3 regions of the Lysinibacillus sp. FSL M8-0216 genome follow, and region 1 is predicted to be linked to each of the others. Evidence: riboswitches for the same ligand, from Rfam matches in the RefSeq annotation. Region 1 holds a riboswitch; each other region holds the start of a gene.
What was found. A riboswitch is a leader RNA that binds a small molecule or an ion and turns the genes downstream of it on or off. The one in region 1 is predicted to bind cobalamin.
Positions count from the first base shown of each region.

Region 2: another riboswitch for cobalamin. It lies ahead of MKX57_RS14660 (energy-coupling factor ABC transporter permease); the one in region 1 lies ahead of cobT (nicotinate-nucleotide--dimethylbenzimidazole phosphoribosyltransferase).
Region 3: another riboswitch for cobalamin. It lies ahead of MKX57_RS11100 (hypothetical protein); the one in region 1 lies ahead of cobT (nicotinate-nucleotide--dimethylbenzimidazole phosphoribosyltransferase).

Region 1 covers NZ_CP152007.1:1,228,075-1,235,116, reverse strand. The annotation lists gene MKX57_RS05735 (methionine gamma-lyase family protein) at 1-663, opposite strand, end outside; gene MKX57_RS05730 (trimeric intracellular cation channel family protein) at 1,003-1,608, shown strand; gene cobT (nicotinate-nucleotide--dimethylbenzimidazole phosphoribosyltransferase) at 1,676-2,731, opposite strand; cobalamin riboswitch at 2,825-3,002, opposite strand; gene MKX57_RS05720 (DMT family transporter) at 3,062-3,544, opposite strand; gene MKX57_RS05715 (hypothetical protein) at 3,610-3,912, opposite strand; gene MKX57_RS05710 (hypothetical protein) at 4,183-4,578, shown strand; gene MKX57_RS05705 (rhodanese-like domain-containing protein) at 4,628-4,930, opposite strand; gene hfq (RNA chaperone Hfq) at 5,028-5,258, opposite strand; gene miaA (tRNA (adenosine(37)-N6)-dimethylallyltransferase MiaA) at 5,356-6,258, opposite strand; gene MKX57_RS05690 (alpha/beta fold hydrolase) at 6,245-7,042, opposite strand, start outside.
Region 2 covers NZ_CP152007.1:2,982,664-2,989,705, reverse strand. The annotation lists gene MKX57_RS14680 (S8 family peptidase) at 1-534, opposite strand, end outside; gene MKX57_RS14675 (ATP-binding cassette domain-containing protein) at 673-1,521, opposite strand; gene cbiQ (cobalt ECF transporter T component CbiQ) at 1,518-2,291, opposite strand; gene MKX57_RS14665 (energy-coupling factor ABC transporter substrate-binding protein) at 2,297-2,569, opposite strand; gene MKX57_RS14660 (energy-coupling factor ABC transporter permease) at 2,571-3,317, opposite strand; cobalamin riboswitch at 3,461-3,646, opposite strand; cobalamin riboswitch at 3,908-4,090, shown strand; gene MKX57_RS14655 ((2Fe-2S) ferredoxin domain-containing protein) at 4,234-4,605, shown strand; gene cobJ (precorrin-3B C(17)-methyltransferase) at 4,610-6,277, shown strand; gene MKX57_RS14645 (sirohydrochlorin chelatase) at 6,292-7,042, shown strand, end outside.
Region 3 covers NZ_CP152007.1:2,257,997-2,263,084, reverse strand. The annotation lists gene MKX57_RS11105 (translation factor GTPase family protein) at 14-1,954, shown strand; gene MKX57_RS11100 (hypothetical protein) at 2,060-2,818, opposite strand; cobalamin riboswitch at 3,051-3,235, opposite strand; gene MKX57_RS11095 (copper amine oxidase N-terminal domain-containing protein) at 3,393-4,217, opposite strand; gene MKX57_RS11090 (hypothetical protein) at 4,372-4,536, opposite strand; gene MKX57_RS11085 (hypothetical protein) at 4,571-4,963, opposite strand; gene MKX57_RS11080 (hypothetical protein) at 5,043-5,088, opposite strand, start outside.

The DNA.
Region 1 (7,042 bases):
CTCTGTAGGCTCTTGCTTTTCTACAAATTCACCATAGCAATTATCAACAAAAATAATGGCCTCCGGTGCTAACTTACGAATGTTTGCACACATATCAGCAATTTCTGCAATAGAAAAGGATGGACGTGTTGCATAGCCTTTTGATCGTTGAATGGCAATCATTTTCGTCTTTGCTGTTATGGCCCCTTTCACACCGGCCCAATCGATGGTTTGATTATCCAGTAAATCAACATGTGAATAACCGATTTGATAATCTTTCAGGGAACCTGTATCTTTGTCACCACCATCGACAATGGATTGTAACGTATCATATGGCTGACCAGAAATATACAGCAGCTCATCACCAGGACGTAGCACACCGAATAGACTAAGCGTAATTGCATGTGTCCCTGAAATAATCTGCGGTCGAACAATGGCAGCCTCAGCTCCAAACACCTCGGCATAGACACGCTCTAAATTATCGCGTCCCTCATCGTCATAGCCATAGCCATTGGATGGGTGTAAATGATAATCACTAACTTGATGTTTTCGAAATGCCGCTAGCACTTTTTGCTGGTTATAAAACGCCATCTCTTCCACCTTAGCATGAAAAGGTCTCACTCTCTCTTCTATTGTTGCCGCTAAAGATAGCGTCGATGCTGATAAATTAGATGTAAACGTCATTCTTTTTCTTCTCCATTTCACAATTGTCATGCATATCATTCCGTAAACTTGAATCTAAATGGACCTCGATTATGCTAGAATTCCCTAATCGTCTACTTGTAATGAACGCTTATAACAGATGTTTTTCTTTATTTCATTAACATCTTATCAATTTGTATAGGTACCTGTAAAACTTGCCTATTGTTTCTCAGCGAAATTTACGCTAAGCTAATGTGCGGACTTATTTCAAGAAGAGTATTTAATGATGGATTTTGGCTATTAAATTCATAGATTTTGTTACTTACAGGATCTTTCTGCTTTAGGAATGAGATTCATTTATTTATAGAAGGGGTGAAAGGGATGGCTTGGGAAGTTTTTAGTATTATTGGTACAATTGCCTTTGCTATTTCTGGGGCAATTATTGCAATGGAAGAGGAATACGATTTATTCGGTGTTTATATACTCGGTATCGTCACTGCTTTTGGTGGAGGGGCTATCCGAAATTTACTTATCGGGCTACCTGTCACAACATTATGGGGACAGGATATGATGTTTCAAATTGCACTTGCAGCAATTACCATATTTTTTATTTTCCCTCATCATTTGATTCAACACTGGCATCGTTGGGGCAATTTCACAGATGCAATTGGCTTATCAGCATTTGCTATTCAAGGCGCACTCTACGCTGTAAAGCTGGATATGCCGATTAGTGCTGTCATTGTAGCTGCGGTCTTAACAGGGTCAGGTGGTGGAATCGTGCGTGACTTATTAGCTAGACGAAAACCACTTGTTCTTCGTGACGAAGTCTATGGTGTTTGGGCTGCTCTCGCAGGGCTTGTTATTGGATTTGATATTTTTACAGGAGACATTTTCCTTTATATGTTATTTGCGGTAATTACAGCATTACGTATTCTTTCCTATATGATGAAATGGCGTTTACCTTTGCGAAGGTTGAATCGGGCATAGAGTCTATCATTGATTAAATAAGCGCAAATTGTTCCTTAACTATTTGCGCTTAATTGTTTTTCGGTAACTATTTAGCCAAAAGATTCATTGCTTCTTCCAGTGTCACCATATTTTTCATCATTGAGCAAGCAGCATCTAATAGAGGAAAGGCTAGTGTTGCACCGGAACCTTCTCCTAGCCGCATATTCATGTTTAGCATGGGTTCCACTCCTAGTAATTCAGCGGCAATTTTAGCCCCTGGCTCCTCCGATGCATGAGAAGGTATAATAAAGTCCTTTACTTTTGGTTCAATTTGATAAGCAATAAGCGCAGCAATAGTTGAAATAAATCCATCAATCACAACAGGTTTTCGGTAACTTGCGGCTGCAAGGATGATACCAGCCATAGCCCCAATCTCTAGCCCTCCAACTTTAGCTAGAACATCAATGATATCGTTAGGATTGGGCTTGTTGAGCGTAATTGCTTTTTCAATGACCTCTGCTTTATGAGCAATTCCTCCTTGACCAACACCTGCTCCAAACCCTGTTATTTCAATTGGGTCATAGCCAGTCAAAACAGCTAAAATCGCAGTACTCGGCGTTGTATTACCGATGCCCATCTCTCCTGTTCCAAGTAGATTGGCTCCTTTTATAATTTCATCTGTTGCCACACGAATCCCCACTTCAATAGATTGAATGGCCTCCTCTCTAGACATAGCAGGGCCTTGTGCCATATTATCTGTACCATATTTTACTTTATGAACGATTACGCCCGCATTGAGTGGAAGATCATCCTTTACTCCAACATCTACCGTTACAACCTTCGTATTCGTCACACTTGCAATCGCACAAACACCCGTACCTCCTTTTGGAAAATTTAATGTTTGAAATAAAGTAACATCTTGTGGGTTCGTCGTCACACCTTCCATACAAACTCCATGATCTGCTGCACAGACAATCATCACCTTTTGATCAATCACCGGATATAATTGTCCTGTAATCCCAGAAAGTTGCACAGCAATGGATTCTAATTTACCTAGGCTACCTGGCGGCTTACATAGAATATCTATTCGCTTCCTTGCTTGCTCCCTACTATTTTTATTAGCGCCTTGAATGTTTTGAATTGTGTCATGTAATAATTGCATTGTCATTTCTCCTCTCGTTCTTCATGAAGACAAAATAAAAAGCCTGTAGTTTATTGTCATGACAAATAAACTACAGACTTTTCCATCATCTATATCCACTTAAAGCAAATAGGCAGGTCTCCTGGCTTAAGTTCAACATTTCATAGTACCTTCCCAGCAATGAGCTAGTGGTCTTCACTATTAAACTCCCTTTTACAGTGGCGGGTCCGCTAAAGCTTTTCACTTTATTCCCTATTCTCCCTTAATGGGCACCTAATGCTTGTATTAAACTACTTTTAATCTACGACAGCATATTTCTTCTGTCAATATTTAAATGCGATACTCGTATGCCTATTCTTTTTCTAGCTCGCTTAGCAATGTTGACCCTAATAATAGGACCGCTCCTATTATTTGTAGATGCGTCATTTTTTCTCCAATAATCATCGTTGAAATGACTAATGATGTTAGTGGAGCTATATAGCTAAGTATGGCTATACTTTGCCCTTTCAGCTTTGACATGCCCCAAAAGAACAATAAAAATCCAACCCCTGCATGGACAATACCTAATGTCATTAATAATAGGACTGACTTAAAACTGAGTGTCATAACCTGAAACCCTGTTGTCCCAAGTATATAAAAACAAAGGAAAAAAGCTGCTAAAGATAGTTGAATAATTGTATTTTCCAGTTCTTTTAAGCCACATATACATTTATTTGTAAATGTTAGAGCTGTATAAAAGCATGCGGCGATAAGACTGTAGACAATGCCAATAAAATGTTTACTGTCTCCAGTGCCTTGACTTTGGACAATCAAAAATAGGCCAAAAATGGCCACACAGACATACAGTATTTTTCTGCTAACTAGCTTCTCTTTTAAGACTATTGGAGATAAACAGATTACTAGTACTGGTGCAAAATAATAGCTGAGTGCAGCATTAGCAATTGTTGTTTCTTAGCCTGAAATAAGAAAATCCAATTCCCACATAAGGCAACACTAGAAAGTATTAATCTCCACTTATTTTTGAGAATACTTCTTTTCGTTAAACTTTCCTTTATATAAATAAAAATCACTATCAAAAAACAAGCACCAATCAAACTCATCCAAAAAGCGATTTCACTTGAAAACAAAGGGATATACTTGGCAAAAACACCAACTGCGCCAAAAATAATCATGGATAATACAAACGCTAATTTTCCGCTCATTACAATTCCTACTTTCTACGTATAAGCATTAACCTACACAGTAGAATCTATTGAAAATGAGCAAACTGTTATTGTATGCCTTGACAGTAGATTCTACTGTCAAGACATTGTTGGGGGTGCTATTGAACGAAACATACAAAATCCCTCCTTCACCGATATAATTGTAACATATTTCTGAAAATTATAGAGTACGATTTATAGATAAAGGGAAAAGGAATCGCTAATTACTTCATAGGTATGGATAAAATTTTCTTTTAAGGAGGAGTTAGAATGAATGCAAGAGAATTAAGAAACGCTATTGCAGAGACTTGTGAAAATTATGATAGTCATTACGCTCAGTTAGTGAAACCGATTAATCAGTTATTAATGAATGTTGATGCTTCCATCAGTGAAGAAACAGCGTATGTCATTATGGAAAATTTGAAATTATTTTATAATGGAGATAAATACATGGCGGAATGTCATTTCGATGAGAGTGAAAATTTCTTAAAGGATGGCATTGAGCTTTTACAAAAGGGAGATCTTGCGAATGGCGCTTTACAAATATACGGTGCTGGTTTAAATTTTGCCAGCTATGCTTCAAAGGTTCGCGGGCAAAAAAATGTGAACCCGTACAAGAACTTTGAAAAAAACTTTAGCCTTATCATGGACTCACTCCAAAAATAAGCATATGAAAAAAGAAAGAGTATACACTCTTTCTTTTTTCATTATGTCATTATTTAAATTCTAATTCACCATCGTAAGCTAACATGCCGCCTTCTAGGTTTGTCACATCAAATCCTTGTGCCTCTAAATAAGAACAAGCATTAGCTGAACGACCACCAGCCTTACAAACGATAATATATGGCTTAGTTTCATCTAATTCCTCTAGACGTTCTGGGATTGTCCCAAGAGCAATATGCTGAGCACCAGGAATCATGCCATGTGCAACTTCATCCTCTTCACGTACATCAATAATATATAGGTCTTCATTTGCATCTAATAGTTCTAATAATTGTGTTGTTTCCATTGATTTCATCAAACTCGTCCTCCAAATATCTATTTCCTCTATCATTATAGCCTGTAGCAAAAAAAACAGCCAGTGTGGAGAACACACTAACTGTTTAACAATTTTTTTAAGCTTCTGTCTCTAAAAATTCTATTTGTTTAGCTGGAACGAATGTAGAAATGGCGTGCTTGTAAATTAGGTGCTGCTTATTTTCAGCATCCAATAATAAAACTGTAAAATTATCATATGATTTCACAGTCCCTTTTAACTGAAATCCGTTTAATAGAAATACAGTTACAAAAACACTGTTTTTACGTAGTTGGTTCAAGAACGTATCTTGCAAGTTGATTGATTTCATCAAATAGCCTCCCTACTAACTTTCTACCTCTTCATTCCTATAGTAGCACGTTCTACCAATTTATCAATTAGTAATTTTTAGAAATTTTTCTTTAATTTTATAATTGCTCATCTGTCATCACAAAATGGACATCCATTTTATTGCGGAAATAAGTAAGTTGCCTTTTCGCATAGCGGCGAGAGTTTTGTTTTAAGCTGTCAAGAGCGCCTTCTAGCGAACATTTACCATCTAAATAATCATATAATTCCTTATAACCAATGGCTTGTATAGACTGCACACCTCGGATATTTTGTTGCCATAGCCCTCTGACCTCTTCTAAAAGCCCATTCTCCATCATCAAATCGACACGACGGTTAATACGGTCATAAAGCACGTCTCGTGACATATTTTGACCTAGACCTAAGATCAAGTGATTATAGAGAGGCACTTCACCTCGATTTTGAGCTTCAGCTGCCTTCGATACACCGCTTAATTCTAGCATCTCTAATGCGCGAATGACACGACGTGTATTATTTGGATGAATGGCCTCTGCAGTTTGAGGGTCTAGTTGTTTTAATTTACCGTGCATGGCCTCAGGACCAAGCTTCGCTAATTCATCATAATAGGCTTGACGTGCTGCCTCATCCACTTTTTCATCAGTAAATTGAAAATCAAACAGAACAGCTTGTACATATAAGCCTGAGCCACCTACTATAATCGGTAGCTTATGACGAGCTTGTATGTCAGCAATTTTCGCTCTGACTAGCTTTTGATAATCGGCCACTGAAAATGATTCTGTCGGCTCCAGAAAACTTAATAAATGATGAGGGACTCCCTCCATCTCTTCTTCCGTAATTTTCGCCGTACCTATATCTAACCCTTTATAAACTTGCATGGAATCACCGTTAATGATCTCTCCATTATACTTTTTGGCAAGTTCAATACTTAATGCTGTTTTTCCAGAAGCAGTTGGTCCCACTATTGCTACAACCTCTGCCTGCTGTAATTTATTTTCTATCATATTTTTCTAACCACCGTAATAATAGTTGAAAGACTGCTTCTTGATTGTCTTCATTTAAAATTTCATGTCTCTTATCTTCAAATAAATAAACAGTGACATCCTCCACACCAGCAGTTGCTAATTGTTCTGCCACTGCGTACACGCCTAGTCCCTGTTCACCGACTGGATCTTGACTGCCACTTATCAAAAGTATTGGAAGATCCTTTCTTACTTTGGCAATCTCCTTTTTGCGATTCAATATTGAAAAGCCTGTAGTCAAATCTACAAAAAATTGATTGGTTGGAATAAAGCCACAATATGGATCATCTATATACTTTTGAACTTCTCCCTGTACGGAGCATAGCCAATCATAGGCAGTCTTCGGATTTGGAAACTGCTTATTAAAACTACCAAAACTTAATTGATTGAGGAGCCTGCTTTCTGTCTCTTTACCAAGACCTTTTGCTAAAGCCTTGGATACAATATTACCAATTGCATGTAAAGCTGTAACATTGCCAGTTCCACAGAGCACAACATTGTCTACCTGTCCCCCATACCGTTGGATATAGCGTCTCGTAATGAATGAGCCCATACTATGACCAAAAATAATGAGCGGTTTGTCAGCAACCGGTGCATGTAATTGAGTAATGACTTCATGTGCATCTTCTACAACACGTTCAAAGCCGTTATTTTCAGCAAAAAATCCTAAAGTTCCATTATAAGCAGCTGTTTCACCATGTCCACGATGATCGTGCATCGTCACTACATAGCCGGCATTTTGAAGCGTGTGAGCAAATGTTAAATA
Region 2 (7,042 bases), 1.8 Mb from region 1:
TGTGAGTACTTGAGATTTTAGATCGGGATGTTTAAAATCAACACCAGAATCGATGACAGCTACTGTTACGTCATGTTCCCCAGCTAATGCTAGAGCCTGATCCATTTGCAAGAGGCTTAGATGATACATATCTTGTTTCTTTGGGTCAGTTTCTTTGTTGAAAGAATGATAGACATAACTAGGGGATACACTTGAAATCCCTTGCTGCTTTAAATAGTAAGAGACGGCTTTTTCTATGGATACACCTTTGTTAAGTTGAATCACATCATAGCCTAATGAAGGAATGGAGCGGATGACCTTAGATCCGATTTTTTTATGTACGTTTTTATCAAGGCCAGAATGCTTGATAATAATCGTATCCTTACTCATCCATTTGTCTTCATTTGTAAGATTCTTACCTGCATGTTGTGAATTGCTTGCTAATACGTTCTTCGCACTTTGTTGTGGTGTCTCCTCAGCAAAAGCTGAAGCGACAGGAACCATTAATGCAGCGGATGCTGCGACAGCGACTGATTTTTTAAACCAACTTTTCAATTGTATCTCTCCTTGATGTTCTATAATATGTCTCGACTATACTAATACGGTTAAACGTTAGAAAAGTTTCGCAAATGAGGAAAATTTTTCTCTGCGATTTAAAAACGAACTGTCCGTTACTTTTTATGGATGATACCATTACGCCTCTACATATAGCTGTTCGATCAATTGCAGTAAGTCATGCTTAGAGCGAGGAATTGAAATATTTTCGTGCCATAATTTCTTTTTTTGTAGAGCCAAAGCCATGTCAAATACCCATGGTCGTTCAAGATGTGCCCGTTTTAGCAATTCTTCTTCATAAAATAAGGCGACAGGGTCACCATTATAAATAATTTTTCCTGCCTCCATGACCATAATTTGATCGGCCCATTCATAGGCAAGGGCAATGTCGTGAGTCGCAAGGATAATCGTTTTTTCATGGTCTTCTACTTTGGCTAAGTATTGAAAAACTTGTGTAGCGTAATAGCTATCAAGACCCGCTGTTGGTTCATCTAATAAAAGGACAGTCGGTTCCATCGCTAATACACCTGCCATGGCCACACGCTTTTTCTGCCCTACGCTTAAAAAGTGGATGGGTTTATCTAGTAGCTCTGTCACTTCAGTTTGTGCAACAGCCCATGCTATTTTTTCTTCAATTTTTTCCGTAGGCCATCCTAGATTCATTGGACCATAGGCTATATCTTGCTTAACAGTTCCTGAAAAAAGCTGATTATCAGCATCTTGAAAGACGATTCCAACCTGTTGGCGAAGAGCCTTTAATGCCTTTCTATTATATTGAAGTTTTTCTCCATCAAATGAAATGGTCCCAGCTGTTGGTTTCAAAATACCATTAAGGTGCTGAAATAAAGTGGATTTTCCTGCTCCATTATGACCGAGTATAGCGATTTTTTTCCCTTTTGGAATGTTTAATGTAATATCTGTCAAAGCCTTCGTACCATCTGCATAGGCATATGACAGGTTGTTTAGTTTAAAATAAAATGCTGTCATGAGAAGTACCCTCCGTATACGATGAGGAATAAAAAAATAGCCGTTATACCAAGCCAGTTTTTTTTGCTATAGGCGCCCGTTTCATGCCAATAAACCGTTTCACCACCACGCGCCAGCATGGCATGATTAAGCTCTCGACTGCGCTGAAACATTTCAATAAACAACGCGGCAATTAGCATAGACACTGAACGTAACCATTGCATGGGTGAGTGGTAGCCAAGCCGGGCTTGCTGGGCCAAATGAATTTTTTGCATGCTTTCTAAAAAAATAAAAATAAAACGATAGGTGAGTTCTACTAGCTCAACTAATAAAGTAGGTAGCCGCCATTGTCGAAGCACATAACAAATTCCTTGTACAGATGTCGTTAAAACTAAAAAATATAAGCAACTTATACTGCCAAGTACAATAAAGAATAGTTGCTGGGCGGTAGCGATACTGGCTCTCCCAATAAAAATTGTCCAGTTCATATACGTAAATGCCCCCATATGGGCTGGTAATGTATGCGCTGCTGGAGCTATCGAAATGATGATTGATAAGAGACTTGTGAATAAGAAAAAACCAGGTAGTAATAATAGCTTCGCATAATAGTTTAGTGGAATTTTCGCGCCCCAAATGATAAAAGCACTCATTACAAAAAATGTAATGAGTGAAAGTCGTTCATCTCTCATAATAAGCGTGAATAAAAGTAGTCCTAATGAAAATATCATTTTTTCTAGCGGATGAACGAACGCTAGCTTATTGAGATACGCATACTTATCAATGAGTAACATAATCCTTAACCTTCTTTATGCTTGCCACGCATATAGCCAATAAAGTAGCCGATAAAACCAGCACCAATAGCTGCTTGTAGCACGAATAATAAGCTTTCAATTTCACCACTAGGTGGTTCCCACAAACTATCAAACCATGGCTCATATTCTGCATTGATCTCCCCAATGGCTGCTTCTGCTTCACCGTCGGCTCCTCCAAATTCTGCTCCTTTTTGGACGAAAAGAGGGATAATCGCCAATAGTACGACGATTGCTAAAAGTAATAAATTTCGTTTCATATTAGTGCGCCTCCTTTGTAGAGAAAACACGTAAAGATTTTAATTCGCTAATATTATATTTTTTCAAGAAGTTCATGACAATAACTGTTAATATTCCTTCACTCACAGCTAATGGGATTTGTGTTAAGGCAAAAATACTTGCGAACTTTGTAAAGGAAGCCATAAAGCCTCCAACTTCAGATGGGAAGGCTAGTGCTAATTGAATGGAAGTCACCACATATGTACCTAAATCCCCAAGCATGGCCGCAAAGAAAACAGCTAATGAAAACGATAACCCCAATTGTTTTGCCCCTTTAAATACAAAGTAGGCGATAAACGGTCCTACAATAGCCATCGAAAATGCATTAGCCCCTAATGTTGTGATCCCACCATGAGCTAAAAGTAAAGATTGAAATAATAAAACAATTGTCCCGATGACACTCATGGCTAACGGTCCAAATAATACTGTTCCGAGACCTACTCCTGTTGGATGTGAGCAGCTCCCTGTAACTGAAGGGATTTTTAAGGCTGATAGGACAAAGGCAAACGCACCGGACAGCCCCAGAATCATTTTTGTTTCAGGGTTTTCATCAATTGTTTTACGAATAGAGCGCAATCCTAAAATAATAAATGGGATGGAGATTACCCACCAAAAAATAGCCCATTCGATTGGTAAAAAACCTTCCATGATATGCATGGCGAAGGCACGCTTTGGCACCATTAAAAAAGCCAATAGAAAATAACTAAGTTTCCACCAAGACAGCTTCAATTTTTTTCCTCCAAACTGTAAATAGATTTTTAGAATGTAGCGTGCGTAATAAAAAAGCACTTTTCCGTTGTTGGAAAAGTGCATAGCTAAAAAAGCAAATAACATTTTCATCTGCTAAGCCGCACACCTATCCTCGTAGGCTGAAACGATCACTTATGTTCGGCAGGTCTCCTGGCTCTAGTTCAACACTTTATAGGTCTTCCCATCCATTGGACAGTGACATTTTCTATAAAGCTCCCTATTACAGTGGCGGGACCGCGCCGGACTTAAACCGGCTTCCCTTTTAAGCAAAATGACGAGCATTTTACACCGAAAAATAGTAAGTTGTGAGATTTCACGACAAAGTGTATCACGAATTTCCATAATTATGCTATACTTTTTTTATAAAAAATTAAAAATAGAATATCAATGTCGAAAATTCTGATAACTAACGTTTTTTAGGATTAAAGAAGGCAAATTCAAATTTTTAATAGCTTTCACCCCTCCTATGAAATTGATAAATTTGTCATGATTTTTTAAAGAAATATTGAAATTTTAAAATAATAAGATATGATTAAGACAGTTTTCTATTATGTATACGATTAAAAATTTCATATAAAACGTCGATAAGTGCTCGAAGAACTCGAGATAATAGGGAAATTGGTGAAAGTCCAATACAGCCCCCGCTACTGTAATAGCTGATGAAATCGCAATGCCACCTGTGCAAACTAGGGAAGGTGCGACAGTAAAATGAAGCTTAAGTCAGGAAACCTGCTTATCAGATTGTGCATGCAAACTTTTCGGAGGGAGAAGTTGAAGCAAAAGCGAGGATCTGTCTTTCAATCTATTCGTTTTTATTTGGCTTCTACAAACCTTTACTCTTCGGCAGAGTAAAGGTTTTTTCTTTTTTCCAAAAGCAAATGAGGGGAGATATAAGATGACAACGTGGAATTTAGAGGGGATGAAAACACATCTCTTTATTTGCAATGGCAGTAGCTGTATGAACAAGGATGGGGAGGAAATTACCCAAGCTATACGAGATGAAATACAGCGTAACGCACTAGATAAAGAAATACATACGACAAGAACGCGCTGTAATGGACGATGCAAGGATGCTTGTGTTGTGATTGCTTACCCTCAGGGGAATTGGTATCGTGTACCGTCAACGGAGCATGCTAGAACACTTGTACAGGATTTGCATCATGAATCCTTATATAACGATCATGTTTTTACACTTCGAGAAGGGACATTACAGCGAACAGCGCAAACAACAGCCATTAAAGGGATTGAAAAGGTGAAAGAGGGGTAAAAACATGGCGCAAAAAGGGAAAATTTTCGTAGTAGGCTTTGGGCCTGGAGACTTTAAGCATATTACGACACGTGCAGTAGAGGCTTTACAACAAAGTGACATGATCATAGGCTATAAAACCTATGTTGAACTGATTCAAGATTTAGTCAGCGCAAAATCCATTGTCAGTACAGGTATGACAGAGGAAGTGTCACGTGCTCAGGAGGCCGTTCGTCAAGCAGAGGCAGGAAGTATTGTTTCGGTCATTTCGAGTGGAGATGCAGGCGTTTATGGTATGGCGGGATTGGTGTATGAAGTATTAATTGAGCTAGGCTGGACAGAGGCAACTGGTATTGAAGTGGAGATTGTCCCAGGTATTTCAGCTATCAATTCATGTGCTAGTTTACTTGGTGCACCCATTATGCATGATGCTTGTACCATTAGTTTGAGTGACCATCTCACTCCGTGGAATTTAATTGCGAAGCGTGTGGAAGCCGCAGCTATGGCCGATTTTGTTATTGCTTTATACAATCCTAAAAGTGGTCGCCGTACAAGACAAATTGTCGAAGCGCAACGAATTCTTTTAGAATATCGTTCTCCTGACACACCAGTAGGGCTTGTAAAAAGTGCCTATCGAGAACGTCAGGAAGTGACGATGACGACATTGGCAGAAATGCTGGAACATGATATTGGTATGCTGACAACAGTTATTATCGGAAACTCATCTACGTTCTTCTATGATAATAAAATGATTACACCGCGAGGCTACCAACGTAAATATACACTTGGTGAGGAAAAACAGCCATTACGTCCTCATCAACGCTTACGGGAAGAAAATGAGCCATGGGCGATGAATCAAGAGACAGGAACAGCACGAAATGACTTTGCGGCAGACCCTAATGCAGGGAGAATGAATAAACCCAGTATAGCCGTTATGCCAAAGCCGAAAAAAACAGCACTTGAAATGGCTACAGCGGCACTTGCAATGGTAAAGGGAACAAGTGCTATCAAGGTTACTCCAAAGCTTGTACAACAAAAAATAGAATCCATTTTTGAATTAGCAGTGAGCCCTGGCGTGGCTAATAAATTTTTCACACCACAGCAAATGATGACGTTAGCAGAGGTAGTAGGAGAAGAAGGATCAATGGAATATACACCAGATCATCAAATCCATTTAAAAATACCTACAACAACGCCTGAACGTATCACTGAGAAATTACAGGAAGTAGGCTTTTTATTAGCACCAATTGGTGATGTGTTATCGTTGAAGGCTTGTGATTTTTGCTACGGTGAAAAAGCAGATTCCATTCCATATGCGGAGGAAATTCAAGAAAAGCTTGGCGGTATGTCATTACCGAAAACATTAAATATTGGCTTCAATGGCTGTGGAATGGCTTGTTATCGAGCCGTGTTTGATGATATTGGGATTGTCTATCGCAAAAGTAAATTTGATGTCTTTATTGGAGCGAAACCAGTCGGGCGTACGGCTCATGCAGCACAGCCTGTTGTAGAAGGTTTGGAGCCTGATCAATTAATCCCTTTAATTACAGATATTATTGAAGAATATAAAGCAAATGCGCATCCAAACGAGCGTCTATTTAAATACTTCAAGCGGGTGAAAAAGATATTGCATTTTACGTATCAAGATATGTCTTCCAAAATAAAAATAGAGCCAGCTCCGTGCGGCGACTAGTGAGGAGAAAAGAGATGAAAGCTATATTATTTGTTGGCCATGGGAGCCGTTTAGCAGCAGGAAATGATGAGGTGCGTACATTTATCGAGCAAATGAAATCTCGCATTGATGAACAATATTTAGTGGAAACATGCTTCCTTGAATTTGCTTCTCCTAACATCGAAGAAGGTATTACAAACTGTGTGAAAAAGGGTGCTTCAGAGGTACATGTCATCCCGATTATTTTACTTCATGCAGGTCATTCTAAGCTACATATTCCGGCAGAAATCGAGCATGCTCGTGAGCATTATCCGAATATCACATTCACATATGGTCAAACAATTGGCATTCATGAAGAAATATTTGCGATATTACAAGATCGTTTAGTTGAAATTGGATTTGATACTGAACAAGAACAGGAAGACACAGCCATTTTATTAATTGCTCGAGGAGGTAGTGATCCTTATGCAAATGGAGATTTCTATAAAATTACACGATTACTATGGGAAAAACTACCTGTTAAATACGTAGAAAGTGCCTTTATGGGCGTAACGGACCCTCGTGTTGAAGAAGGCATTGAACGCTGTGTCAAACTAGGTGCTAAAAAAATTATTATGCTTCCTTACTTTTTATTCACGGGTATTTTAATGGAGCGTATGCATGTTATGTGTGAGAAATACAATGAGCAATTTCCAGCATGTGAGATTCAAATTGCCAACTACTTTGGCTACCATGAACGTTTACAAAATGTTCTATTAGAACGTATTGAGCAAGCGGTGAATGGTA
Region 3 (5,088 bases), 1.0 Mb from region 1:
ACGAGGATTTATTATGTACAAGACGATTGGGGTTCTTGCTCATGTTGATGCAGGAAAAACAACCTTTTCTGAGCAAGTGCTTTTTCATACAAATAGTATTCAAGCGCGGGGACGTGTCGATCATCAGGATGCCTATTTAGATAATCATGAGCTTGAGCGCAAACGGGGCATTACGATATTTGCCGAGCAAGGACGCATGACTATTGGCGACGATACATATACGTTGATTGATACACCAGGACATGTCGATTTCTCCCCAGAGATGGAGCGTGCCATCCGTGTCATGGATTATGCCATCATTATTATAAGTGCGGTAGAGGGTATTCAAGGTCATACTGAAACGGTATGGCAGCTTTTACGAAACTATCATGTCCCTACATTCTTTTTTATTAATAAAATAGATCGTGACGGAGCAGATGTAAGGGCTGTGATGACCCAGCTCCATAAAGATTTCTCGGAACATGTATTATTCGTCGATGAACCACTTCAGGAGAATTATGTTTCCAGCACAATCATGGAATGGCTGGCGGAGCGTGATGAAAAGCTCCTGGATGCCTTTTTGAATGAAGCATTGGAGCATGGCCTGTGTATGAAGCACCTACAATCGATGATTAAAAATGAATCCGCCTTCCCCTGCTTTACTGGTTCGGCATTAAAAGATGAAGGCATTCAAGAATTGATTGCTCAACTTCCACTCATAACGGGTACTCACTTCGAGCCGGAAGCACCGTTTCAAGGAGAGGTCTTTAAAATACGACATGATGGCCATCAGCGTTTAACATTCATCAAGGCTTTAACAGGCAAATTACATGTTCGAGATGAATTTACGTTTGGAGACCTTACAGAGAAAGTAACAGAAATTCGTCTTTATAACGGCAGCCGTTTTGAAACTGTTCAGCATGTTGAGGCTGGTGAAATCTTCGCTGTTAAAGGGCTCAGCCAGGCACACATTGGCGATCGCATTGGCAGTAACACGCTATCACAGCCCTATGAGCTTGTCCCTACATTACAGGCAAAAGTTCAATATGAGGGTGAGCAACATATTAAAGAAGTATTAAAGATTTTCCGTCTACTAGAGGCCGAGGAGCCATCATTGCGTGTCGTATGGCAGGAAAAGTTTCAGGAAATCCATGTGCATATAATGGGTGTCATTCAGTTAGAGGTACTGATAGAAGTATTATTGAAGCGCTTTACATTAAACATCTCTTTTGGAGAGCCGCAAATATTATATTTGGAAACAATTGCGACAACCGTTACAGGCTACGGACATTTTGAACCACTTAAGCATTATGCAGAAATTCATTTATTAATGCAGCCAAATGAACGTGGGACTGGCATTACCTTTAGCAATGCCTGCCATGCGGATGATTTATCAGTGGGCAACCAGCGCCTCGTAGAGAAGCATTTGTTTGAACGTGATCATCATGGCTTACTCACAGGCTACGCAGTAGCAGATATTCATTTTACGCTTTTAACGGGACGTGGACATAATGAACATACGTCTGGCGGTGATTTCCGAGAAGCCACTTTCCGAGCACTGCGCCAAGGACTGGAACAAGCACAGAACGTCCTGCTTGAGCCGTATTATCGCTTTAAAATGAAGGCTTCCAATGACTTTATTGGCCGTATGATGACCGACATTCAACAGGCTGCTGGCACCTTCGACGACCCTGTACTCACTGAAACAGAAGTTGTATTAACAGGACGTGCACCAGTAGCGACCTTCATGAGCTATAGCACGATTTTTGCCGCCTATACAAATGGGAAAGGTGCGCTTACCCTCCAATTTGATGGCTATGATTTGTGTCATCATGCAGAAGAAGTAATATCTCAAATAGGCTATGATAAAAATGCCGACCCTGAATACAGTTCTTCTAGCATTTTTTGTTCAAAAGGTAAAGGCTATTCTGTCCCTTGGCAAGAGGCGCAAGCAGCCATGCATTGTCAGAGCTAAGTTCATGTACTAGCATGGCAAATCTGTTGAACTAGTACTTCAGATGAAGGTAGAATATCCCTACAAAAAATAAAGCAAGCCCTCCGCTTCATGGAGGGCTTGCTTTTATATGGCACCAACAGCTTTCTTTGAAGGCTTGTGCACCGGATAGGCAGGTTCAACCACCACATAACCTTGCGTATTCGTGAAGTCGATAACTACTTTTCCAGGCTGACTTTTTAATATTTGTAGTTGATCAATTAATGTTAATAATAGCTCGTGGCCGTTCCCACGTGGATGCCAATTAAAGTGATAATCATTTAATTCCTTAACGGCTTGAAGAAACTGCGTGTATTCCTGCTGTGCAAATGCAATTAGTTTATCCTGATGAGGAATTTGCTCTAAATCGTTCATATACGTTTCATAAAAACGTATGACAATCGAGCATAGTAAATCATTGACACGTGCAGCGCTTAACACTGGATTGGGCTCCTGTGAAAGACGGTCAAGATTAGGCTTTGCTCGTGTTGAATCAATGCGTGTAATTAAGTGGTACTGCTCCCCATTCACCTCATAAACAATAGGGTTGGTTGGCATATACATCATAAAGCTATTCGTCTTCGTTTTCAGTTGATCCGTTAAATTCGCCTGAGCAAAAAGATGGCCTTCTACCTCCCCATTTTGTATCCAAATAATGTCTTTATTATATAAGATTTGCTCAAAAAAACGATCGTTGCGAATCAGTCTCGTTGCTAATAATTGATCAATTAGTGATTCGACCACCATTCTTGTTTTCGCTTTCTTAGCAATTTCTGTCCGTGGCTGCTTACAAATCGTCATATCTACAAAAGGCGTTTCCTGTGTTGTCGTTGCATGAATATTCATCCTATGTGCATCCCCTTTGCGTACATATTTTCAAAACAAAAAGGACTTCCTACTATGTTTGAGGAAATCCTTCGCTTTAATGTGCTTCATCACACAATGCCAAACAAACCCTAAGTAAATGTGAAGGAGTTCTAAAATGAACCCTTTCATGAACTTTGGGCGTATGACGTACTGTGACGAACAGAGCATTCTGTTTTGTCAACATGCCACCTCCTATTCCTCGTAGGTTTATGGTGTGTACTCGTAACTAGGCAGGTATCCTGACTCATGGTCATCGCCACTTTTCCCCTTCCCATCATTTGACAGTGGTTGCTGAAAAGTCGCTCACATTTACAGTTGCGGGACAGTGTCGGATTCACACCGACTTCCCTTTTAAGCAAATTGCACGCAATTTACACCTATTACTACACGCTATTCAGTTGATTTCTAGCCGTTTAAAAGATGTCAGAAATAGTAGAGTAAATATTCCTTACTGACTATCAAACTAAATTGTAATATGTAGTTTACCTACTGTCAAGAAATTGGAAAAGGAAGGCAATTAAAAAAGCCACCTATCAAAAGGCGACCTAATTATTTATTCAACAATCCACTTTGCTTTAGGATAATTAACAATCCCTGTGTTATATTCTATTTCTTTAATTGATATATCTTTGTCAAAGAGATACTGATAATGTCCTTCCGTTGTTTCCCCTTTGTAAATATATCCTTTTGAATTAAAATGATTTATATATCCAATGTCATTTATTTCTTTTTCATATTTAGACTCATTAATTTTAAATCGCAATCCACCAGGATAAATTAACGGCTTTTCAGATTTATTAGTTACAGATAAATAAACATTAAATCCCTTATCAACACCATCTACATATTCCACTTTTTTAAGTGTAACTTCTATTTGATCATCTGAAAAAGTCTCGCCAATTTTTAAAGTTGGAACTTTCTTTTCTTCATTTTCCGTTTTTTTATTATTTGAATCTCCAGTAATTGTTACCGTTTGAGTTTTTTGATTCCATTGGACATTTGCCCCTAATGACTCACTAATAAATCTAAGTGGAACAAGTGTTTTTCCACTCTTAACTTGTGCTGGAACAGATAAATTTATAGCATTATCATTTACTTTAGCATTTTTCGAACCTATTTTCAGCCATACTTTTGTATTACCTTTTGAAGCGTCAATTGTTTGAGTAGATTGATTCCACTGGACATTAGCACCAAGTGATTCAAAAATACCTCTTAAAGGAACTAATGTACTACCGTTTTCTATTACTGCTTGATTACTAAACGATTGTTTCTCACCGTTTATATAAATTGATACTCCTTCTGATGCACTAGCGTTATTCATACCTAATCCAATTAACAAACAAAACAACAATGGAATTATAAATTTTAACTTTTTCAATTAATTCTCTCCCTCATACATTATTAGTACAATTATACCAATTTAATACATTAAAGGGGAGAATTAATTTTATAAGCAAGTAATAATTGATTTATCTAAGAAGTAAACAAAAAGAAGCTATCCATCAAGAATAACCTCTTTTAAAAAAATACTATTATTTAATTAAATCTTTAAATAATCTAGCAGCTCTATCTATATTTAGATCCCCTATTTGAAAAAATGTATATCCATCCTTCTCAATTTTCCTTATCTTTGAATTAGGTGGAGCTAATTTCAAACAGCCTTTCATGAATTCTTCTTCAGTAACTATCTTCCCCATTCACATCATCCCCTTAAACTACATTAAATAAACCTTATAGGTTTTTATTATCTCTTTTCGATTTATAATAATGAAGGAACATATTAACCATTAAATCTTCTAAATTCTTTCTATTTTTCTCTACTTCTTTTAATTCTTCTTCTGTCGTAGCCACATTATAAACAATTTCACTTAGACTTGCTCCATTTTTAACTTTAATGTCCCCAACCTGATTTATCTTTTTCCTTACCACTGGGCTTTCCACGAACCTAATAAAACTTTTTACTGTACGACCTGTTTCATTTTTAATCTCTCTCGCTAATATCTTAGCAATCACATTTATATTGTATGAATTATCATATTGCTTAGGCGATTTATATTCAGTAGTTTTGACTTCGCCTTTTTCAAAGTACGTATAATCACATTTCCAATACACCTTATCCTCCATTACAATCACCTCTTACAACATTATTCGAGGTAAGGCTGATATTACCTTTTAATACACTCAAATAAATACAAAGTTCTTATTAGATTTTCCCTTGTTCTTTTAACATTTCATAAAATAGCCTAGCA